3 regions of the Arthrobacter sp. SPT-J7 genome follow, and region 3 is predicted to be linked to each of the others. Evidence: riboswitches for the same ligand, from Rfam matches in the RefSeq annotation. Region 3 holds a riboswitch; each other region holds the start of a gene.
What was found. Region 3 has a riboswitch for glycine ahead of gcvP (aminomethyl-transferring glycine dehydrogenase). Riboswitches for the same ligand answer to the same signal wherever they lie in the genome.

Region 1 (5,256 bases), on a different contig from region 3:
GTCTGATTGAGGCGACCGGGCATGAACACCGCATCGTCCATCTCGGCCGGCACCAGGCTGTCCAGCTCCTGGACGTGATGGGCGTGGTGCTGGTGGCGCTGTTTGAACGAGCTGCCCCGAGGTTGTCGCCCGAGGAGATCAGCAGAATGGCCACGTTGGCGGACGATCTGCGGACCGCCCTGCAGCACGAAGACATGCTTGGGTCCCACCGCGCCATCGGCGGCCTGGTGGACATCATCCTGCAGGCAGGCAACCATCAGGAACTGCGGGAAGTGAACACCCATGTGCTCGGCCGTTCCCTGGCCCGGCTGCACCTCTTCCAACATGCCATCGCTTATCCCATCTGGACCGACGGCTGGGACGAGACGGTGCAGTACTTGCAGCGCGGCCAGCCTGACGCTGCCGTGGAAAGGCTCCGCCGGACGTTCTGGATCCTCGCCGAAGAACTGGCGCCGGAGAGTTCGTAGCCGGTCTGCGGGTCTGCCGGGAGGCGGCCCGGTGAGGGGATAAGGTGAAACCCGGCCGAAATGCTTCGGCCGTCCCCGCCCGGCCGCTCGACCCCATGGACCAAGCTTGACCTCGACCGCACAACAGACTGCCGATACCCAACCGCGGGACCGCTTCCGCTCCAACCCCAGCCCGGCACCCCGGAAGCCCAGCCCGTTTGCGGGCCGCCTGACAGTGCTCGCCGGCATCCTCTTGCTCGCGCTGAGCCTGCGGCTGGCCGTTTCCGGCGTCTCGCCGGTGCTGGCAGACATGGCTGCGGATCTGCCGTTCGGTACCGCCTCCACCGGCGTGTTGGGCATGCTGCCCACCGCGGCCTTCGCCGCCGCCGGGTTCGCCGTGCCGGTACTGCTGCGGAGGCTCGGGTTGGAACACCTGTTGCTGGTGGCAATTCTCATGGCCGCGGTCGGTCAACTCGGCCGGGCGATGGCCTCCGACGTGCCGTCGTTCCTGGTCCTGTCCGGCGTGACCATGGCCGGCTACGGCATCGGCAACATCCTGATGCCGCCGCTGGTGAAGCGTTATTTCCCAGACCGGATCGGCCTTGTCACGGCGCTCTACGTGACGCTGCTGGCGGTCAGCACCGCGCTCAGCCCGCTGCTGGCCGTGCCGCTTGAGCAGGCTGCCGGCTGGCGTTTCTCGATCGGGGTCTGGGCGGCCGTGAGCGTGGCGGCCCTTGTGCCGTGGCTGGTGACTGCGTGGACGGAGCATTCCCGGCGCAAAATTTCCCGCCTGGTGCTGCAGCCCTATCGCCCCGGCGGTTTGGACCCGCTTCAGCCGGCTCACGGCGACGGCGCACGGCCGCCGCTGGGCCATGCCGCGGCGGACCCGGCGGGTGTTGGCGGAGCGAGTGCAACCGGTCCCGCGCCGGGTGACGGGGGAGCGGCCACAGCCGCAGCCACCACTACCAGCACGACGGCGGTGCGCGTCTGGCGATCGCCGCTCGCCTGGGGTTTGGCCCTGGTGTTCGCCGGGACCTCGTCCAATACCTTTGCCATGTTTACCTGGCTCCCGCCGCTGCTGGTGGACAGCGGGATGCTGCCGCCGATGGCCGGCACCATGCTGGCCTACTACGCCATCCTGGCCCTGCCGACCAGCCTGTTGGTGCCGCTGATCGCGGCGCGGTTGCGCAATCCGCTGGGCCTGGGCCTGCTCTTCATCGGCTTCTACGTGGCCGGGTACGCCGGCCTGCTGCTCTCGCCGTCGTTCGGTACCTGGCTCTGGATCACCTTGGCCGGCTTGGGCCAGGGCACCTTCGCCCTGGCTTTGCTGCTGGTCAACCTCCGCACCCGAACCACCGCCGGCGCCGGAGCGCTGTCCGGGTTCGCGCAAGGGATCGGCTACACCGTCGCCTGCGCCGGCCCGCTGGCCTTCGGACTGCTGCGCGACGTCAGCGGCGGCTGGGGTGCGTCCTTCGGCCTGTTGGGCGCTGCCCTGCTTCTCCTGGCGGTCGGCCTGGTCATCGTGGGGCGCCCCCGGTATCTGGAGGATTCCCTCCGGAACTGAAGCGGCGGCCCGTTCCGCGGCCAGCCGGGCGCCGGTAGGCTGACGGCAGAGTCCGCCACGAGGAGGCGCCATGAAGTTCAATGACCTGCTGGCCGATGCCTACGGGCGGATCCAGGAACGCGTCCACCACGTGCTGGAAGGCTTGGACGCCGACCAGTTGGCTGCCCAACCCGGCGGCGACAGCAACTCGATCGGCTGGCTGGTCTGGCACCTGACCCGCATCCAGGACGACCACATAGCTGACGTCGCCGGTACCCAGCAGTACTGGCTTGCCGGCTGGTCGAAGCGCTTCAACCTGCCGCTGGCCGAGAAGGACCATGGTTTCGGCCACACGCCCGAACAAGTCGCGGCGGTGCGGGTGGAATCGGCCGACTTGCTCCGCGACTATTACGACGACGTGCATGCCGGCACGCTGGCCTACCTGGCCGGACTCACCGAGGACGATCTGGACCGGATTGTCGACACCCGGTGGGACCCGCACGTGAAGCTGGGCGTCCGGTTGGTCAGCGTGATGGACGACTGCATGGAACACATCGGCCAGGCCGCGTACGTGAAGGGCATGCTCGCCCGCGGCGAAGTCTAGGAACCGTCACCACCTTGTTGCCCGGGGGTGGCTCGACTACCATTCAAGGAGTTAGAAACAACTGCATACAGCCTTCGACATGCGGCGGGAGAGTCCTGCTGAGCACTAGGTCAGCAGGCGCCGTAGGAGCAATACCTCCCCAGGAATCTCTCAGGCCCCTGTACCGCCGCGAAGAGGCAACTCTGGAAAGCAGCCGGACCGTTCGTGGACCGGCTCACCGACGGTGCAAGCAGGAACCGGCTCCCGTGCCGTCCTGCGGAATCTCTCAGGTTCAGCCACAGAGCGGGGAGGAACCCTTCACTACCGGCATGGCCACCCCATGGCGGAGATTAACTGGAGTTCCTCAATGACGGCTAAAGCCAACCTTGCCACCCGGCCCGGCAGCACTTCCTTCGCAGACCGCCACATCGGCCCGCGCCGGAACGACGCGGAAGTCATGCTCAAGCAGTTGGGCTACGCAAGTGTCGACGATCTCGTGGACGCTGCGGTGCCCGCAGACATCCGCCAACAGGAACCGCTTGCCCTGCCCGAGGCGCGCAGCGAGGCCCAGGTCCTAGGCGACCTGCGGGCCCTGGCTGCCAAGAACGTGATGGCCGTGCAGATGATCGGCCAAGGCTACTACGACACCATCACTCCGCCAGTGATCCGCCGCAACGTCGTGGAGGACCCGGCCTGGTACACCGCCTACACCCCGTACCAGCCGGAGATCTCGCAGGGCCGGCTGGAAGCGCTGCTGAACTTCCAGACCATGGTGCAGGACCTGACCGCACTGCCGATCGCCAACGCCTCGCTGCTGGACGAAGCCACCGCGGTGGCCGAAGCCGTGCTGTTGATGCGCCGCTCTAACAAGGCCAAGGCCGCCGGCAAGACCGTGCTGGACGCGGACCTGCTGCCGCAGACCATCGCCGTCGTCAAGGGCCGGGCCAAGGCGCTGGACTTCGAGGTAGAGGTGGCTGATCTTTCCGCCGGGCTGCCTGAGGGCGACATTTCCGGCATCGTGCTGCAGCAGCCGGGAGCCTCCGGCCGGATCTTCGACCACGCTCCGGTGATCGCGCAGGCCAAGGAACGCGGCGCCTTGGTCACCGTGGCCGCGGACCTGCTGGCCCTGACCCTGATCACGCCGCCGGGCGAGCAGGGGGCGGACATCGCCGTCGGCAATACCCAGCGTTTCGGCGTCCCGCTGTTCTTCGGCGGCCCGCATGCGGCCTACATGGCGGTGCGCAAGGGACTTGAGCGTTCGCTGCCCGGCCGCCTGGTGGGTGTCTCCAAGGACGACGCCGGCCGCCCCGCCTACCGCCTGGCGCTGCAGACCCGCGAGCAGCACATCCGCCGCGAGAAGGCCACCTCCAACATCTGCACCGCGCAGGCGCTGCTCGCCGTGGTGGCCAGCATGTACGCGGTCTACCACGGCCCCGAGGGGCTGAAGGCAATCGCGGAGCACGCCAACCAGGCCGCCCGCACCCTCGCCGGGGTGCTCACCGGCGCCGGCTTCAGCCTGGCCGCCGACCAGTTCTTCGACACGCTCACGGTCAAGGCGCCGGGCAAGGCCGCGGAGATCGTCGCGGCCGCCGAGGCCAAGGGCGTGAACCTGCGCCATATCGACGCCGACCAGGTGGGCATTTCCACCGATGAAACAACGACGGCGGAGCACCTCGCCTTGGTTGCGGAGGCGTTCGGCGTGGAGGACGCAGCCGGCAAGATTGCCGAGGCCGCTGCCGGGCCGCGCTTTGAGCTGCCGGAAGACCTGCTGCGCAGCTCGTCCTACCTGGACCACCCCGTGTTCCACAGCTACCGCTCGGAGACCCGGATGCTGCGCTACCTTCGCCGGCTGTCCGACCGCGATCTGGCGCTGGACCGGACCATGATCCCGCTGGGCTCCTGCACCATGAAGCTGAATGCCACGGCGGAAATGGAAGCGATGACCTGGCCGGAATTTGCCTCCATCCACCCGTTCGCTCCCGCCAGCCAGACGGCCGGCTGGCGCGAACTGATCGCCGACCTGGAGGAACGCCTCGCCGCGATCACCGGCTACGCGGGCGTTTCCATCCAGCCCAATGCCGGCTCGCAGGGCGAATACGCCGGCCTGCTCGCCATCCGCCGCTACCACCTGGCCAACGGTGACGACCAGCGCGACGTCTGCCTGATCCCCGCCTCGGCCCACGGCACCAACGCGGCCTCGGCCGTGCTGGCCGGCATGAAGGTGGTGGTGGTCGCCACCGCACCGGACGGCACCATCGACCACGCCGACCTGCGCGCGAAGATCGACCAGCACGCCGACGCGCTCTCCGCCATCATGATCACCTACCCGTCCACGCACGGGGTGTACGACGCCGACGTGCGCGACGTGTGCGACGCGGTGCATGCGGCCGGTGGCCAGGTCTACATCGACGGCGCCAACCTCAACGCGCTGGTCGGACTGGCCCAGCCGGGCAAGTTCGGCGGCGACGTCTCGCACCTGAACCTGCACAAGACCTTCTGCATCCCGCACGGCGGCGGCGGCCCCGGCGTCGGACCCGTGGCCGTGGCCGAGCACCTGGTGCCGTTCCTGCCCGGCAACGCCGCGCTGGCCGAACACGAGGGCAAGGGCGTGCCCGTCTCCGCCAGCGAGTACGGCTCGGCCGGCGTGCTGCCGATCTCCTGGGCCTACGTGGCCATGATGGGCG
Region 2 (5,256 bases), on a different contig from region 3:
GCCCTCGTTGAGTTCGGCCTCGACAGCTGCACTGTCTGCTTGCCATCGGTGCTGGACCACGCCAACGCGCAGGGCCTTCCGGCTGGACGGCGATGTCCGGGCCAAGGAGGCGGGTACGTCGAGGCAGGAAATTTCAATCATGTTTGCTACTCCAGTGAGACGACGGTCACTAAATGAATGACGTTCATTTAGTATGCGGTTCCATCCGTCCGGACGCAAGGGGGAATATGAATCGCGTTCGTTTATGACGGGGAAAAGGAAATAGTAAGCTCACTGAGAAATTCCCCGGAGGTACCGCCCCCTGCCCGGCGCAGGGCTGGTAGCGTCGGGATTACTGGACCAATCGAGGAGGACGCATGAAAGCTTCACCGACACTGACCAACAACCTGCAGGCTGTGCTGACGGACCTGATCGAGCTGCACCTCCAGGGCAAGCAAGCCCACTGGAACATCGTGGGAACCAACTTCCGCGATCTGCACCTGCAGTTGGACGAGATCGTTGACGCCGCCCGCCAGTTTGCTGACGATACCGCCGAGCGGATGCGCGCGCTGCACGCCCTCCCGGACGGACGCAGCTCCACCGTGGCAGAATCAACCAGTCTCGCTCCGTTTCCTGAGGGCCTCATCAGCACCAAGGATGCCATCGAGCGGATTGTCGCAGCCCTGGAAGCCGCCGTGGGCACCATGCGGAAGGTCCATGACGAAGTAGACGAGGAAGACCCCACATCGGCCGACCTCCTGCACGAGTTCATCGCCAGGTTCGAGCAGCTCGCCTGGATGGTGAATGCCGAAACCATGAAGCCGACGGCAAGCGTCACAGCGCCCGACGCTTAGCAGCCAGCAACGCACCACGCACAGCCTTTCAGCGCCCGGCCCGGACACGAAGTCCGGAGCCGGGTGCTGTTTTTATGCCTGCCTGCGCGGGTCTCCCATGCGATCTGCGTCCCTACTGCGCCTTGGGCACCTTGCGGAGCACGACGGCGGCCAGGACTGCCGCCGTCGCCATCAGCACCAGCCCGATCGCGGCGGTGACATGCACGCCGGAGTCGAAGGCGGAGCCGGCGGCATGCCGGACGGCGTCGGCCAAGGGCGCCGGCAAGCCAGCCGCAAGTTCCATTGCCCCCGCCAGGGTTTCGCTGGCATGCGCAGTCCCCTGGCCGGCGGCGGCCTCGACCGCCGCGGCAGGAAGCTGCAGGTTCTGCTGGTAGGAGGCGGTCAGTATGGAGCCCAGGACGGCCGTCCCCAGCAGGGCGCCCACCTCATAGCCTGTCTCCGAGATCGCCGAGGCTGCCCCCGATTTTTCAGCCGGGACGCTGCCAAGGATGAGGTCATTGGAGATCGTTTCGGCCGTTCCCACGCCCAGGGCAAGGACCAGCAGGGCGGCGAGCAGCAGTGCCGGACCGTTGGCATGGTCGCCGAACGTCACCATGCTGTAGCCTGCGGCGCTCATGGCCAGACCGGTGCCCACCACGAAACCCGGCCGGACCTTTCGCACTACGGGCACCACCGCGAGGCCCGCCACAACGGTTGCCACCAGCGCCGGAATCATTGCCGTTCCCGCAGCTGAAGGGGACATGCCCTCAAGGAGCTGAAGGTGCTGGGCCAGGAAGAGAATGAAGCCGTTGAAGGAGAACAGGGCCAAGACGTTGGCCGTGATGGCCATGCTGAACACCCGGTTGCGGAACAGGGACATGTCCAGCAGCGGGTTCTTCAGCCGCTGCTGCCGCCGGACAAAGGTGGCACCCATTGCCAGGCCGAATGCCAGGGTGCCCAGGGCCAGCGGTCCGGCTCCTTCGGTGGCGAACTCCTTGATGCCGTAGACCACCGGAACCATGGTGAGCAGCGAGAGCGGGATGCTCGGCCCATCCACCCGCCCAGGTGTCGGGTCTTTGGACTCCGGGATGAATGCGGGTCCGAAGGCCAGCAGGGGCAGCATGATGGGCACGGCCACCAGCAGTACTGCTCCCCACCAGAACTGCTCAACGAGCCAGCCGCCAAAGATTGGGCCCAGGGCGGCGCCGCCGGAAAACCCGGCGGCCCAGATGGCAATGGCCAGCCGCCGACGGTTGGGATCCACAAAAATGTTGCGGATCAGGGACAGCGTGGAGGGCATCAGCATGGCGCCGAAGAAACCCAGGGCTGCGCGGCCGGCAATCAGCCAGCCGGCGCTGGGGGCGAAGGCTGTTACTGCTGATACGGCTGCAAAGCCAATGCTGCCGATGATGAGGAGCCGCCGGCGTCCAATCCGGTCGCCCAGGCTGCCCATGGCCACGAGCAATCCGGCCAGAGCCAGCGGATAGGCGTCCACAATCCACAGCAGCTCCACTCCCGAGGTGCCCAGCGCACTCGCGATCGCGGGCAGCGCGAAGGCCAGGGCGGTATTGTCCACGGCCACGAGGAGGACCGGGAACATCAGCAGCCCGAGCGCAAGCCAGTCGTGCCGCGTGCCCCTTGCCGGGTCTGCGGCGGTCGGGGGAGTGCGGGTACGTGCTTGCTGGGAGGAGGTGGACGTTGTCACGCGATAACTATACCGTCCAGACGGTATAGTTAAGAAATCAACTGCTGGAGATGCATGATGGGAAGCATGCCCCGAAAACCCGTAGCGCGAGATGCAGTACTCGATGCCTTTGAAGAGCTCCTGATCGATGTGGGCGAGAGGGCGGCGACGCTGGACGCCGTGGCGAAGCGGGCCGGCGTATCAAAGGGCGGCCTGCTGTACCACTTCCCCAACAAGGAAGCGCTGATCACCGCCACCCTGGAGCGGTTGGACCGGCTGGCAGGAGAAGACCTCGCCGCCATGGCGGCCGCCCCCGAGGGGGCCGCGGCCTACTTCATCCGGTCATCCCTCTGGTCTGATACCCCGATGGACCGTTCTTTTGTAGCTGTGACGCGACTCGCCGAGGTGGCCCACGAGGATGCCCGCCGCCGCTTCGCAGTCATCCAGCAGCAATGGCTGGACCTGATCGGCAAGGACGTGGGCGCGGTGATGGCAAAGGCCGTGCTTTATATGGGGGATGGGTTGTACTTCAACGCCATGTGGGAAAGCGGGCCGTCCGGAAACGCCGGCGACAGGCAGGCGGAGGTCGACGAACTCCTGGCCGCCGTAGAGAGGCTCAGAGGCTAGCCAGTATTTGCTCCTGAGCCCGCGGCGTAGGAGAATTACTCCATGTGTGGGCCGTTGCCGGCCGCCAGGAAAACCCAAATGAATAGCCTTTGATCTGCGGCGGGAGAGTTCTGCCAGAAGGTACAAGCAGGCGCCGTAGGAGCAATACCTCCCCAGGAATCTCACAGGCCCATGTACCGCCGCGGCGAGGCAACTCTGGAAAGTAGCAGGCTGTCCGCCTGGCATCCGGTTCCACGGATACTTGGACTGCTGTGCTCACCGACGGTGCAAGCGGGGCCAGCGGATGCAGGCAACGCGGAAACTCTCAGGTCCAATACAGAGCGGGGAGGAACCCGAATCGATGCGGCGTACCCTGATGCCGCCTTAGCTATGGAGTTCCCCGTGACTGTATCTCCGGCCCCCGCCTCTCCGGCTATTGCCGCCCCGGCTGCTGCCACCTTCGTTGACCGCCATATCGGTGCCCGCCGCGAGGCCGACGTCGACACCATGCTCAAGGCCGTGGGCTACGACACCGTGGACGCGCTGGTGGATACCGCCGTTCCCAAGGACATCCGCCAGGACTCCGCACTGGAGCTGACGGGCGCGCTGAGCGAGGTGGAGGCGCTCGCTGAACTGCGCGGGCTGGCCGCCAAGAACAAGACCGCCGTTCAGATGATCGGCCAGGGCTACTACGACACCATCACGCCGCCGGTGATCCGCCGCAATATCCTCGAGGGTCCGGCCTGGTACACCGCGTACACGCCCTACCAGCCCGAGATTTCCCAGGGCCGGCTCGAAGCGCTGCTCAACTTCCAGACCATGGTCCAGGACCTGGTGGGCCTGCCCATCGCCAACGCCTCCCTGCTGGATGAAGCCACGGCCGTGGCCGAGGCCGTGCTGATGATGCGCCGGGCGAATAAAAACAAAGACGTGCGCGACGGCAAGACGGTGCTGGACTCCGACTGCCTGCCGCAGACCATCGCCATCGTGAAGGGCCGTGCCGAGGCACTCGGCTTCGAGGTTGAGGTCGCGGACCTCTCAACGGGACTGCCCGACGGCGCCATCAACGGCGTCGTCCTGCAGCAGCCCGGGGCTTCCGGCCGGGTGTTTGACCACACCACTGTGATCGCCGACGCCAAGGAGCGCGGTGCCCTGGTAACCGTTGCGGCCGACCTGCTCGCCCTGACCCTCATCACGCCTCCCGGTGAGCAGGGCGCGGACATCGCCGTCGGCTCGGCGCAGCGCTTCGGTGTCCCGCTGTTTTACGGCGGCCCGCACGCCGCCTATATGGCAGTCCAGAAAGGCTTGGAACGCTCCATGCCCGGCAGGCTGGTGGGCGTCTCCAAAGACTCAGCAGGGACCCCGGCATACCGCCTTGCCCTGCAAACCCGCGAGCAGCACATCCGCCGCGAGAAGGCCACCTCCAACATCTGCACAGCGCAGGCCCTGCTGGCCATCGTGGCCTCGATGTACGCCGTCTACCACGGACCCGAGGGGCTGAAGGCGATTGCGCAGTCCGCCCACGCACATGCCAGGACCCTTGCCGCTTCGCTCAAGACCGCCGGCCTGGAGGTAGTGCACACCAGCTTCTTCGACACCGTCACGGTCTCCGTTCCCGGCAAGGCGGCGGGCATCATCGCCGCAGCAGAGGCCAAGGGCATCAACCTGCGCAGCATCGACGCGGACACGGTGGGCTTCTCCACTGATGAAACGACAACCCGGGAAATTGTCGACGGCGTCCTCGCCGCCTTTGGGGCAGGGCTGGTTGAGGTGACGGACGGGTTCGGCCTGGATGCCGCCGTCCAACGCTCCTCCGACTTCCTGCAGCACCCGGTGTTCAACACCTACCGTTCGGAAACACAGCTCCTCCGCTACATCCGCAAGCTCAGCGACCGGGACCTGGCGCTGGACCGCACTATGATTCCCCTCGGCTCCTGCACGATGAAGCTGAATGCCACGGCCGAGATGGAAGCCATCTCCTGGCCCGAGTTCGCCTCGATCCACCCGTTCGCCCCGGACTCGCAGACCGAAGGCTGGCGCGAACTGATCGCGGACCTGGAAGCGCAGCTCACCGAGATCACGGGCTACGACCAGGTGTCCATCCAGCCCAACGCCGGTTCCCAGGGCGAGCTCGCCGGTTTGCTGGCGATCCGC
Region 3 (5,256 bases):
TCGGCCAGTTCCGAGCTGTACTTCAGGGGCATCTGCCAGCCGCCGAAGTCGGTGAAGGACGCACTGGCGATCTTGTGCTGCTCGTACAGCGCGGTGTAGTTCTCAGTCATCGGAATTCCTTAGTTCTCGAACTCGGAAAGCGGAGGGCAGGAGCAAATCAGGTTCCGGTCGCCTGCCGCGCCGTCGATGCGGCCCACGGGTGGGAAGTACTTGTCCTGCCGGAGCGAAGCCACCGGGAAGGCGGCTTGCTCGCGCGGGTAGGAACGGTTCCAGTCGGAGGAGACGACGGCGGCTGCCGTGTGGGGTGCGTTGCGCAGCGGGGACTTCTCCACCGTGAAGTCGCCGGCGGCTACCTGGTCGATTTCCTGGCGGATGGTGATCATGGCTTCGATGAAGCGGTCGATCTCCGCGAGGTCCTCGGACTCGGTGGGCTCCACCATCAGGGTGCCCGCCACCGGGAAGGACAGCGTGGGGGCGTGGAAGCCGAAGTCGATGAGGCGCTTGGCCACGTCCTCGGCGGTGACGCCGGTCTTGGCGGTCAGGTCGCGCAGGTCCAGGATGCACTCGTGCGCCACCAGGCCGCTCTCCCCCGTGTAAAGAACCGGAAAGTGCTCATCGAGCCGTGCGGCAACGTAGTTCGCAGCCAGGAGTGCGGACCTGGTCGCCTCGGTGAGGCCCTTTCCGCCCATGAGCTTCACGTACGCCCACGAAATCGGCAGCACGCCGGCCGAACCGAAGCGGGAAGCGGAGATCGCCACGCCTTTTTGTCCGGCAGGGCCAGAATCTTGTGCGGCCTTGTTGGCGTCTCCCGGCATAAACGGCGCGAGGTGCGCCTTCGCAGCAACAGGTCCGACGCCGGGTCCACCGCCCCCGTGCGGGATGCAGAATGTCTTGTGCAGGTTCAGGTGGGACACGTCGCCGCCGAACTTGCCCGGCTGTGCCAAACCGACGAGGGCGTTCAGGTTCGCGCCGTCCACGTACACCTGTCCGCCGGCAGCGTGGATGGCATCACAGACCTCGCGCACATCCGAGTCGTACACCCCGTGAGTGGACGGGTAGGTGATCATGATGGCCGAGAGGACGTCCTTGTGGGCCTCGATCTTGGCCTGAAGGTCGGCGTGGTCGATGGTGCCGTCAGCGGCGGTGGCCACCACAACCACCTTCATGCCTGCGAGGACTGCGGACGCGGCGTTGGTGCCGTGAGCGGAGGCCGGGATCAGGCAGACGTTGCGCTGCTGGTCGCCGCGGGAGTGGTGGTAGCCGCGGATCGCCAGCAAACCTGCGAGTTCGCCCTGGGAACCGGCGTTGGGCTGGATGGACACCTGGTCGTAGCCGGTGATTTCGGCGAGGTCGGATTCCAGGCCGGCAATGAGTTCGCGCCAGCCCTCGGTCTGGGAGTCAGGAGCGAAGGGGTGGATCGAGGCGAACTCCGGCCAGGAAATGGCTTCCATCTCGGCCGTGGCATTCAGCTTCATCGTGCAGGAGCCGAGGGGAATCATGGTGCGGTCCAGCGCGAGATCCCGGTCCGAGAGGCGGCGGATGTAGCGCAGCAGCTGGGTTTCGGACCGGTGGGTGTTGAACACCGGGTGCTGCAGATACGTGGAGCTGCGCAGCACGGACTCCGGCAGCCCAAACCCGGCAGCCTCAACAACCGGACCGGCACCAAAGGCGACGGCCACCGCGGAGAGAACCTCCGGCGTCGTGGTTTCATCAACTGACACGCCAACTGTGTCCGCATCGATGAGGCGCAGGTTGATGCCGCCTGCTTCGGCGGCAGTGATGACCTTCGCAGCCTTGCCGGGCACGCGGACGGTGAGGGTGTCGAAGAAGGTGTCGGACACCAGTTCACGGCCTGCGATCCTCAGCGTGGTGGCCAAGGCACGGGCGTTGTTGTGGACGGCTTCGGCGATCGCCTTCAGGCCGTCGGGGCCGTGGTAGACGGCGTAGAAGGACGAGACGATGGCGAGCAGGGCCTGCGCGGTGCAGATGTTGGAGGTGGCCTTCTCGCGGCGGATGTGCTGCTCGCGGGTCTGCAGGGCCAGGCGGTAGGCGGGGACACCGGCGTCGTCCTTGGAAACGCCCACGATGCGGCCCGGGAGGGTGCGTTCCATGCCCTGGCGGACGGCCATGTAGGCGGCGTGCGGTCCCCCAAAGAACAGCGGCACGCCAAAGCGCTGGGTGGAGCCGACGGCGATGTCCGCGCCCTGCTCGCCCGGCGGGGTGATGAGGGTGAGGGCCAGGAGGTCGGCGGCGACGGTGACCAGGGCGCCGCGGTTTTTTGCCTCAGCGATGATTGCGGACTGGTCCCAGACCCGGCCGGAGACGCCGGGCTGCTGGAGAACGACGCCGTTGATGTCGCCGCCGGACAGTCCGTTGGTGAGGTCGGCGATCTCCACCTCGAAGCCGAGGGCTTCGGCGCGGCCAAGCACGATGGCGATGGTCTGCGGGAGGAGGTCGGCGTCGAGGACGGTCTTGCCGTCCCTGGCGGTCTTGGACTTGTTGGCGCGGCGCATCAGCAGCACGGCTTCGGCGACGGCGGTGGCTTCGTCGAGCAGGGACGCGTTGGCCACCGGGAGCGCGGTGAGGTCCTGGACCATGGTCTGGAAGTTCAGCAGCGCTTCGAGCCGGCCCTGCGAGATTTCCGGCTGGTACGGGGTGTACGCGGTGTACCAGGCAGGGGCTTCGAGGATGTTGCGGCGGATCACCGGCGGGGTCACGGTGTCGTGGTAGCCCTGGCCGATCATCTGCACGGCAATTTTGTTCTTGCCGGCAAGCTTGCGCAACTCGGCGAGGACCTGGACTTCGCTCAGGGCGGCCTCGAGGGTGAGGGGCTTGTCCTGGCGGATGGAATCGGGGACCGCGCTGTCGACGAGGCCATCGAGGCTGTCGTAGCCGACGGCCTTCAGCATCGTGTCGACATCGGACTGGCGGCGCGCGCCGATATGGCGGTCCGCGAAGGTGGTTGGGGACGAATGAACCGTCATGAGAGGAACTCCATAATTCAGATGGTGCCTAAGCACCACGTTGATTCGGGTTCCTCCCCGCTCTGTATTGGACCTGAGAGTTTTGCGTTGCCCTGCTGCCGGCAGGACGCCACTTGCACCGTCGGTGAGCCCGGTTGCCCGGACTGCTTTCCAGAGTTGCCTTGCCGCGGCGGTACGTGGGCCTGAGAGATTCCTGGGGAGGATTTGCTCCTACGGCGCCTGCAGAACGTACCGGCAGGACTCTCCCGCCGCAGATCATAAGCACGCGTCACTGGTGGGTGACACGGCTCACACCATACCGGGTTAGGGGGCCGGATGCAAAACGGTCCGCTTTGCAGGCGGGATCACGACGGCGGGAGGAGCCGCCGTCATGCCCTCACCTGAGGACAGGTCGGGGGTTCTTGGTGCTGGCTTTTGTGCCGATGCGGTACCCGGCCCAGAATGCCAGGACGAGCAAACCCGCGACGGCGATTGCCAGGCCTGCCCGCGTCCCTGGCGTAACGAATGCCAAGCCGCTTCCGCTGAAGGGCTCGTTGCTCAGCGGCGCGTAGGCGAACCAGCCAAAGCTGACATTCCGGCTGTTGTTCCACGCGACGAAGCACCCCACCAGCACCACGGCGAGGGCCGCTATCGGCAGGACGGCTTCGCGGAGGCGGGCAAGTTTCGGCGTTTTATGTGCGTCAGGTGTGTTGTTTTCCCCCATGGAGGCGAGTGTAGCGGTGCTGCCAATAGCTGCCCCGCAGCCCGGGACAGACGACGGCGTCGGTGACTAGGCTGGGCGGATGTTGACCATCGGCAGCACCGTTCTTGGCGTCAATGACGTCGCCCACGCTACAGCTTTTTGGCACGCCGCCCTCGGCTACGTCCCCCGTGAGCCCGGCGATGAGAGCTGGGTAATTCTCGTGCCGGCGTCAGGCCCGGGAGCGCAGTTGGCACTCATGCTGAGCCAAACGCCCGTGCAGGACCACCCCCGCATCCACATGGATTTGTATGCGGACGATCAGGCAGCAGAGGTGGAACGTCTGATCTCGCTCGGTGCCCAGAGGGTCGGCTGGGACCTGTATCCGGAGGACTCCGACTTCGTGGTGCTCGCCGATCCGGACGGGAACCGCTTCTGCGTTATTGACCAAAGCCAGCAGTAGCAGTTCCTATGTGACCCTGACGCAATGCCTACCCATGGGGCAGGATGGTGCCAGGGAGGCCGTTATGGATTTTGATGTGCTGGTGATCGGCGCCGGGCCGGCGGGCATGGCCGCAGCAACACGGGCAGCGGAGCTGGGGGCACGCACCGCCGTCGTCGAGCGTGCCCGGTTGGGCGGCACGTGCGTAAACTCGGGTTGTGTGCCCACGCGTGTGCTGGCGAAAACGGCCCGGCTGTACCGGGAAGTGCGCACTGCCCGGGACTACGGGATTGTGGTGCACGAGCCTGCGGTGGACTGGCCGCAACTGGTCCGCCGGGTCCGCGCAACCGTAGACCGCGTGCTGGATGCCAAGGCGTACAGCGGCACTATGCGACAACTGCAGATCACCTTCCTTGAAGGGGAGGCGAAGTTTACCGGGCCGCAGGAAGTGTCGATTGACGGACGAGTGGTCACCGCCGCTTCCATCATCCTGTGCGTAGGCGGCAGTGCACGGAGGCTCCCTATCCCGGGCGCCGACCACGCCGCACTTCCTCACGAAGTATTGGACCTTCCTGAACTTCCCGGCTCCGTCGCCATCATTGGCGGCGGGCACACCGGGGCGCAGCTGGCTACGATCTTCGATGCCCTTGGATCGCAGGTTACCCTTTTGGACCTCGCACCGCGCATCCTCACCACTGAGGATGACGACGTCTCCATGGCGGTCACGGAAGGTTTCCGCTCCCGGGGCGTGCACGTGAACGTCGGCATTCGTGGTGTGGACGGCATTGAGGAGCACGACGGCGGCCTTAGGATCCGCTGGCATGGCGAGGACGGCGCGCACTCGGCACAGGTGGGTACAGTGATCATGGCTGTCGGCTGGCCCGCGAACATCGCCGGCCTTGGCTTGGAAGCGGCCGGCGTCGCCACTGGGAGAGGAGCCATCCCGGTGGATAACTACCTTCGCTCCAATGTTCCGCACATCTTTGTTGCTGGAGACGCGAACGGAACGTCCATGCTGGTGCAGGCTGCGGTCTTCGAGGGTGAGACTGCCGCAGAGAATGCCGTCCTGGGAGCGCACCGCACCACGCCGCACCACCTGCTGCCTGAGGGCGGATTCACGGACCCGGACTATGCCGGCGTAGGCCTCACCG

Region 1: linked by a shared signal. The riboswitch ahead of gcvP (aminomethyl-transferring glycine dehydrogenase) and the one ahead of gcvP (aminomethyl-transferring glycine dehydrogenase) in region 3 are both predicted to bind glycine.
Region 2: linked by a shared signal. The riboswitch ahead of gcvP (aminomethyl-transferring glycine dehydrogenase) and the one ahead of gcvP (aminomethyl-transferring glycine dehydrogenase) in region 3 are both predicted to bind glycine.

The regions. Positions count from the first base shown of each region.
Region 1 is NZ_JBNHFF010000001.1:573,242-578,497, forward strand. Features, by position in the region: gene AC5RWX_RS02690 (GntR family transcriptional regulator) at 1-467, shown strand, start outside; gene AC5RWX_RS02695 (MFS transporter) at 574-2,010, shown strand; gene AC5RWX_RS02700 (mycothiol transferase) at 2,081-2,593, shown strand; glycine riboswitch at 2,669-2,769, shown strand; gene gcvP (aminomethyl-transferring glycine dehydrogenase) at 2,940-5,256, shown strand, end outside.
Region 2 is NZ_JBNHFF010000124.1:787-6,042, reverse strand. Features, by position in the region: gene AC5RWX_RS26290 (nitrilase-related carbon-nitrogen hydrolase) at 1-141, opposite strand, end outside; gene AC5RWX_RS26285 (Dps family protein) at 357-833, shown strand; gene AC5RWX_RS26280 (MFS transporter) at 946-2,517, opposite strand; gene AC5RWX_RS26275 (TetR/AcrR family transcriptional regulator) at 2,584-3,123, shown strand; glycine riboswitch at 3,214-3,312, shown strand; partial or broken gene gcvP (aminomethyl-transferring glycine dehydrogenase) at 3,493-5,256, shown strand, end outside.
Region 3 is NZ_JBNHFF010000034.1:13,772-19,027, forward strand. Features, by position in the region: gene gcvT (glycine cleavage system aminomethyltransferase GcvT) at 1-110, opposite strand, end outside; gene gcvP (aminomethyl-transferring glycine dehydrogenase) at 120-2,984, opposite strand; glycine riboswitch at 3,037-3,143, opposite strand; glycine riboswitch at 3,145-3,242, opposite strand; gene AC5RWX_RS20435 (hypothetical protein) at 3,361-3,687, opposite strand; gene AC5RWX_RS20440 (VOC family protein) at 3,767-4,126, shown strand; gene AC5RWX_RS20445 (dihydrolipoyl dehydrogenase family protein) at 4,191-5,256, shown strand, end outside.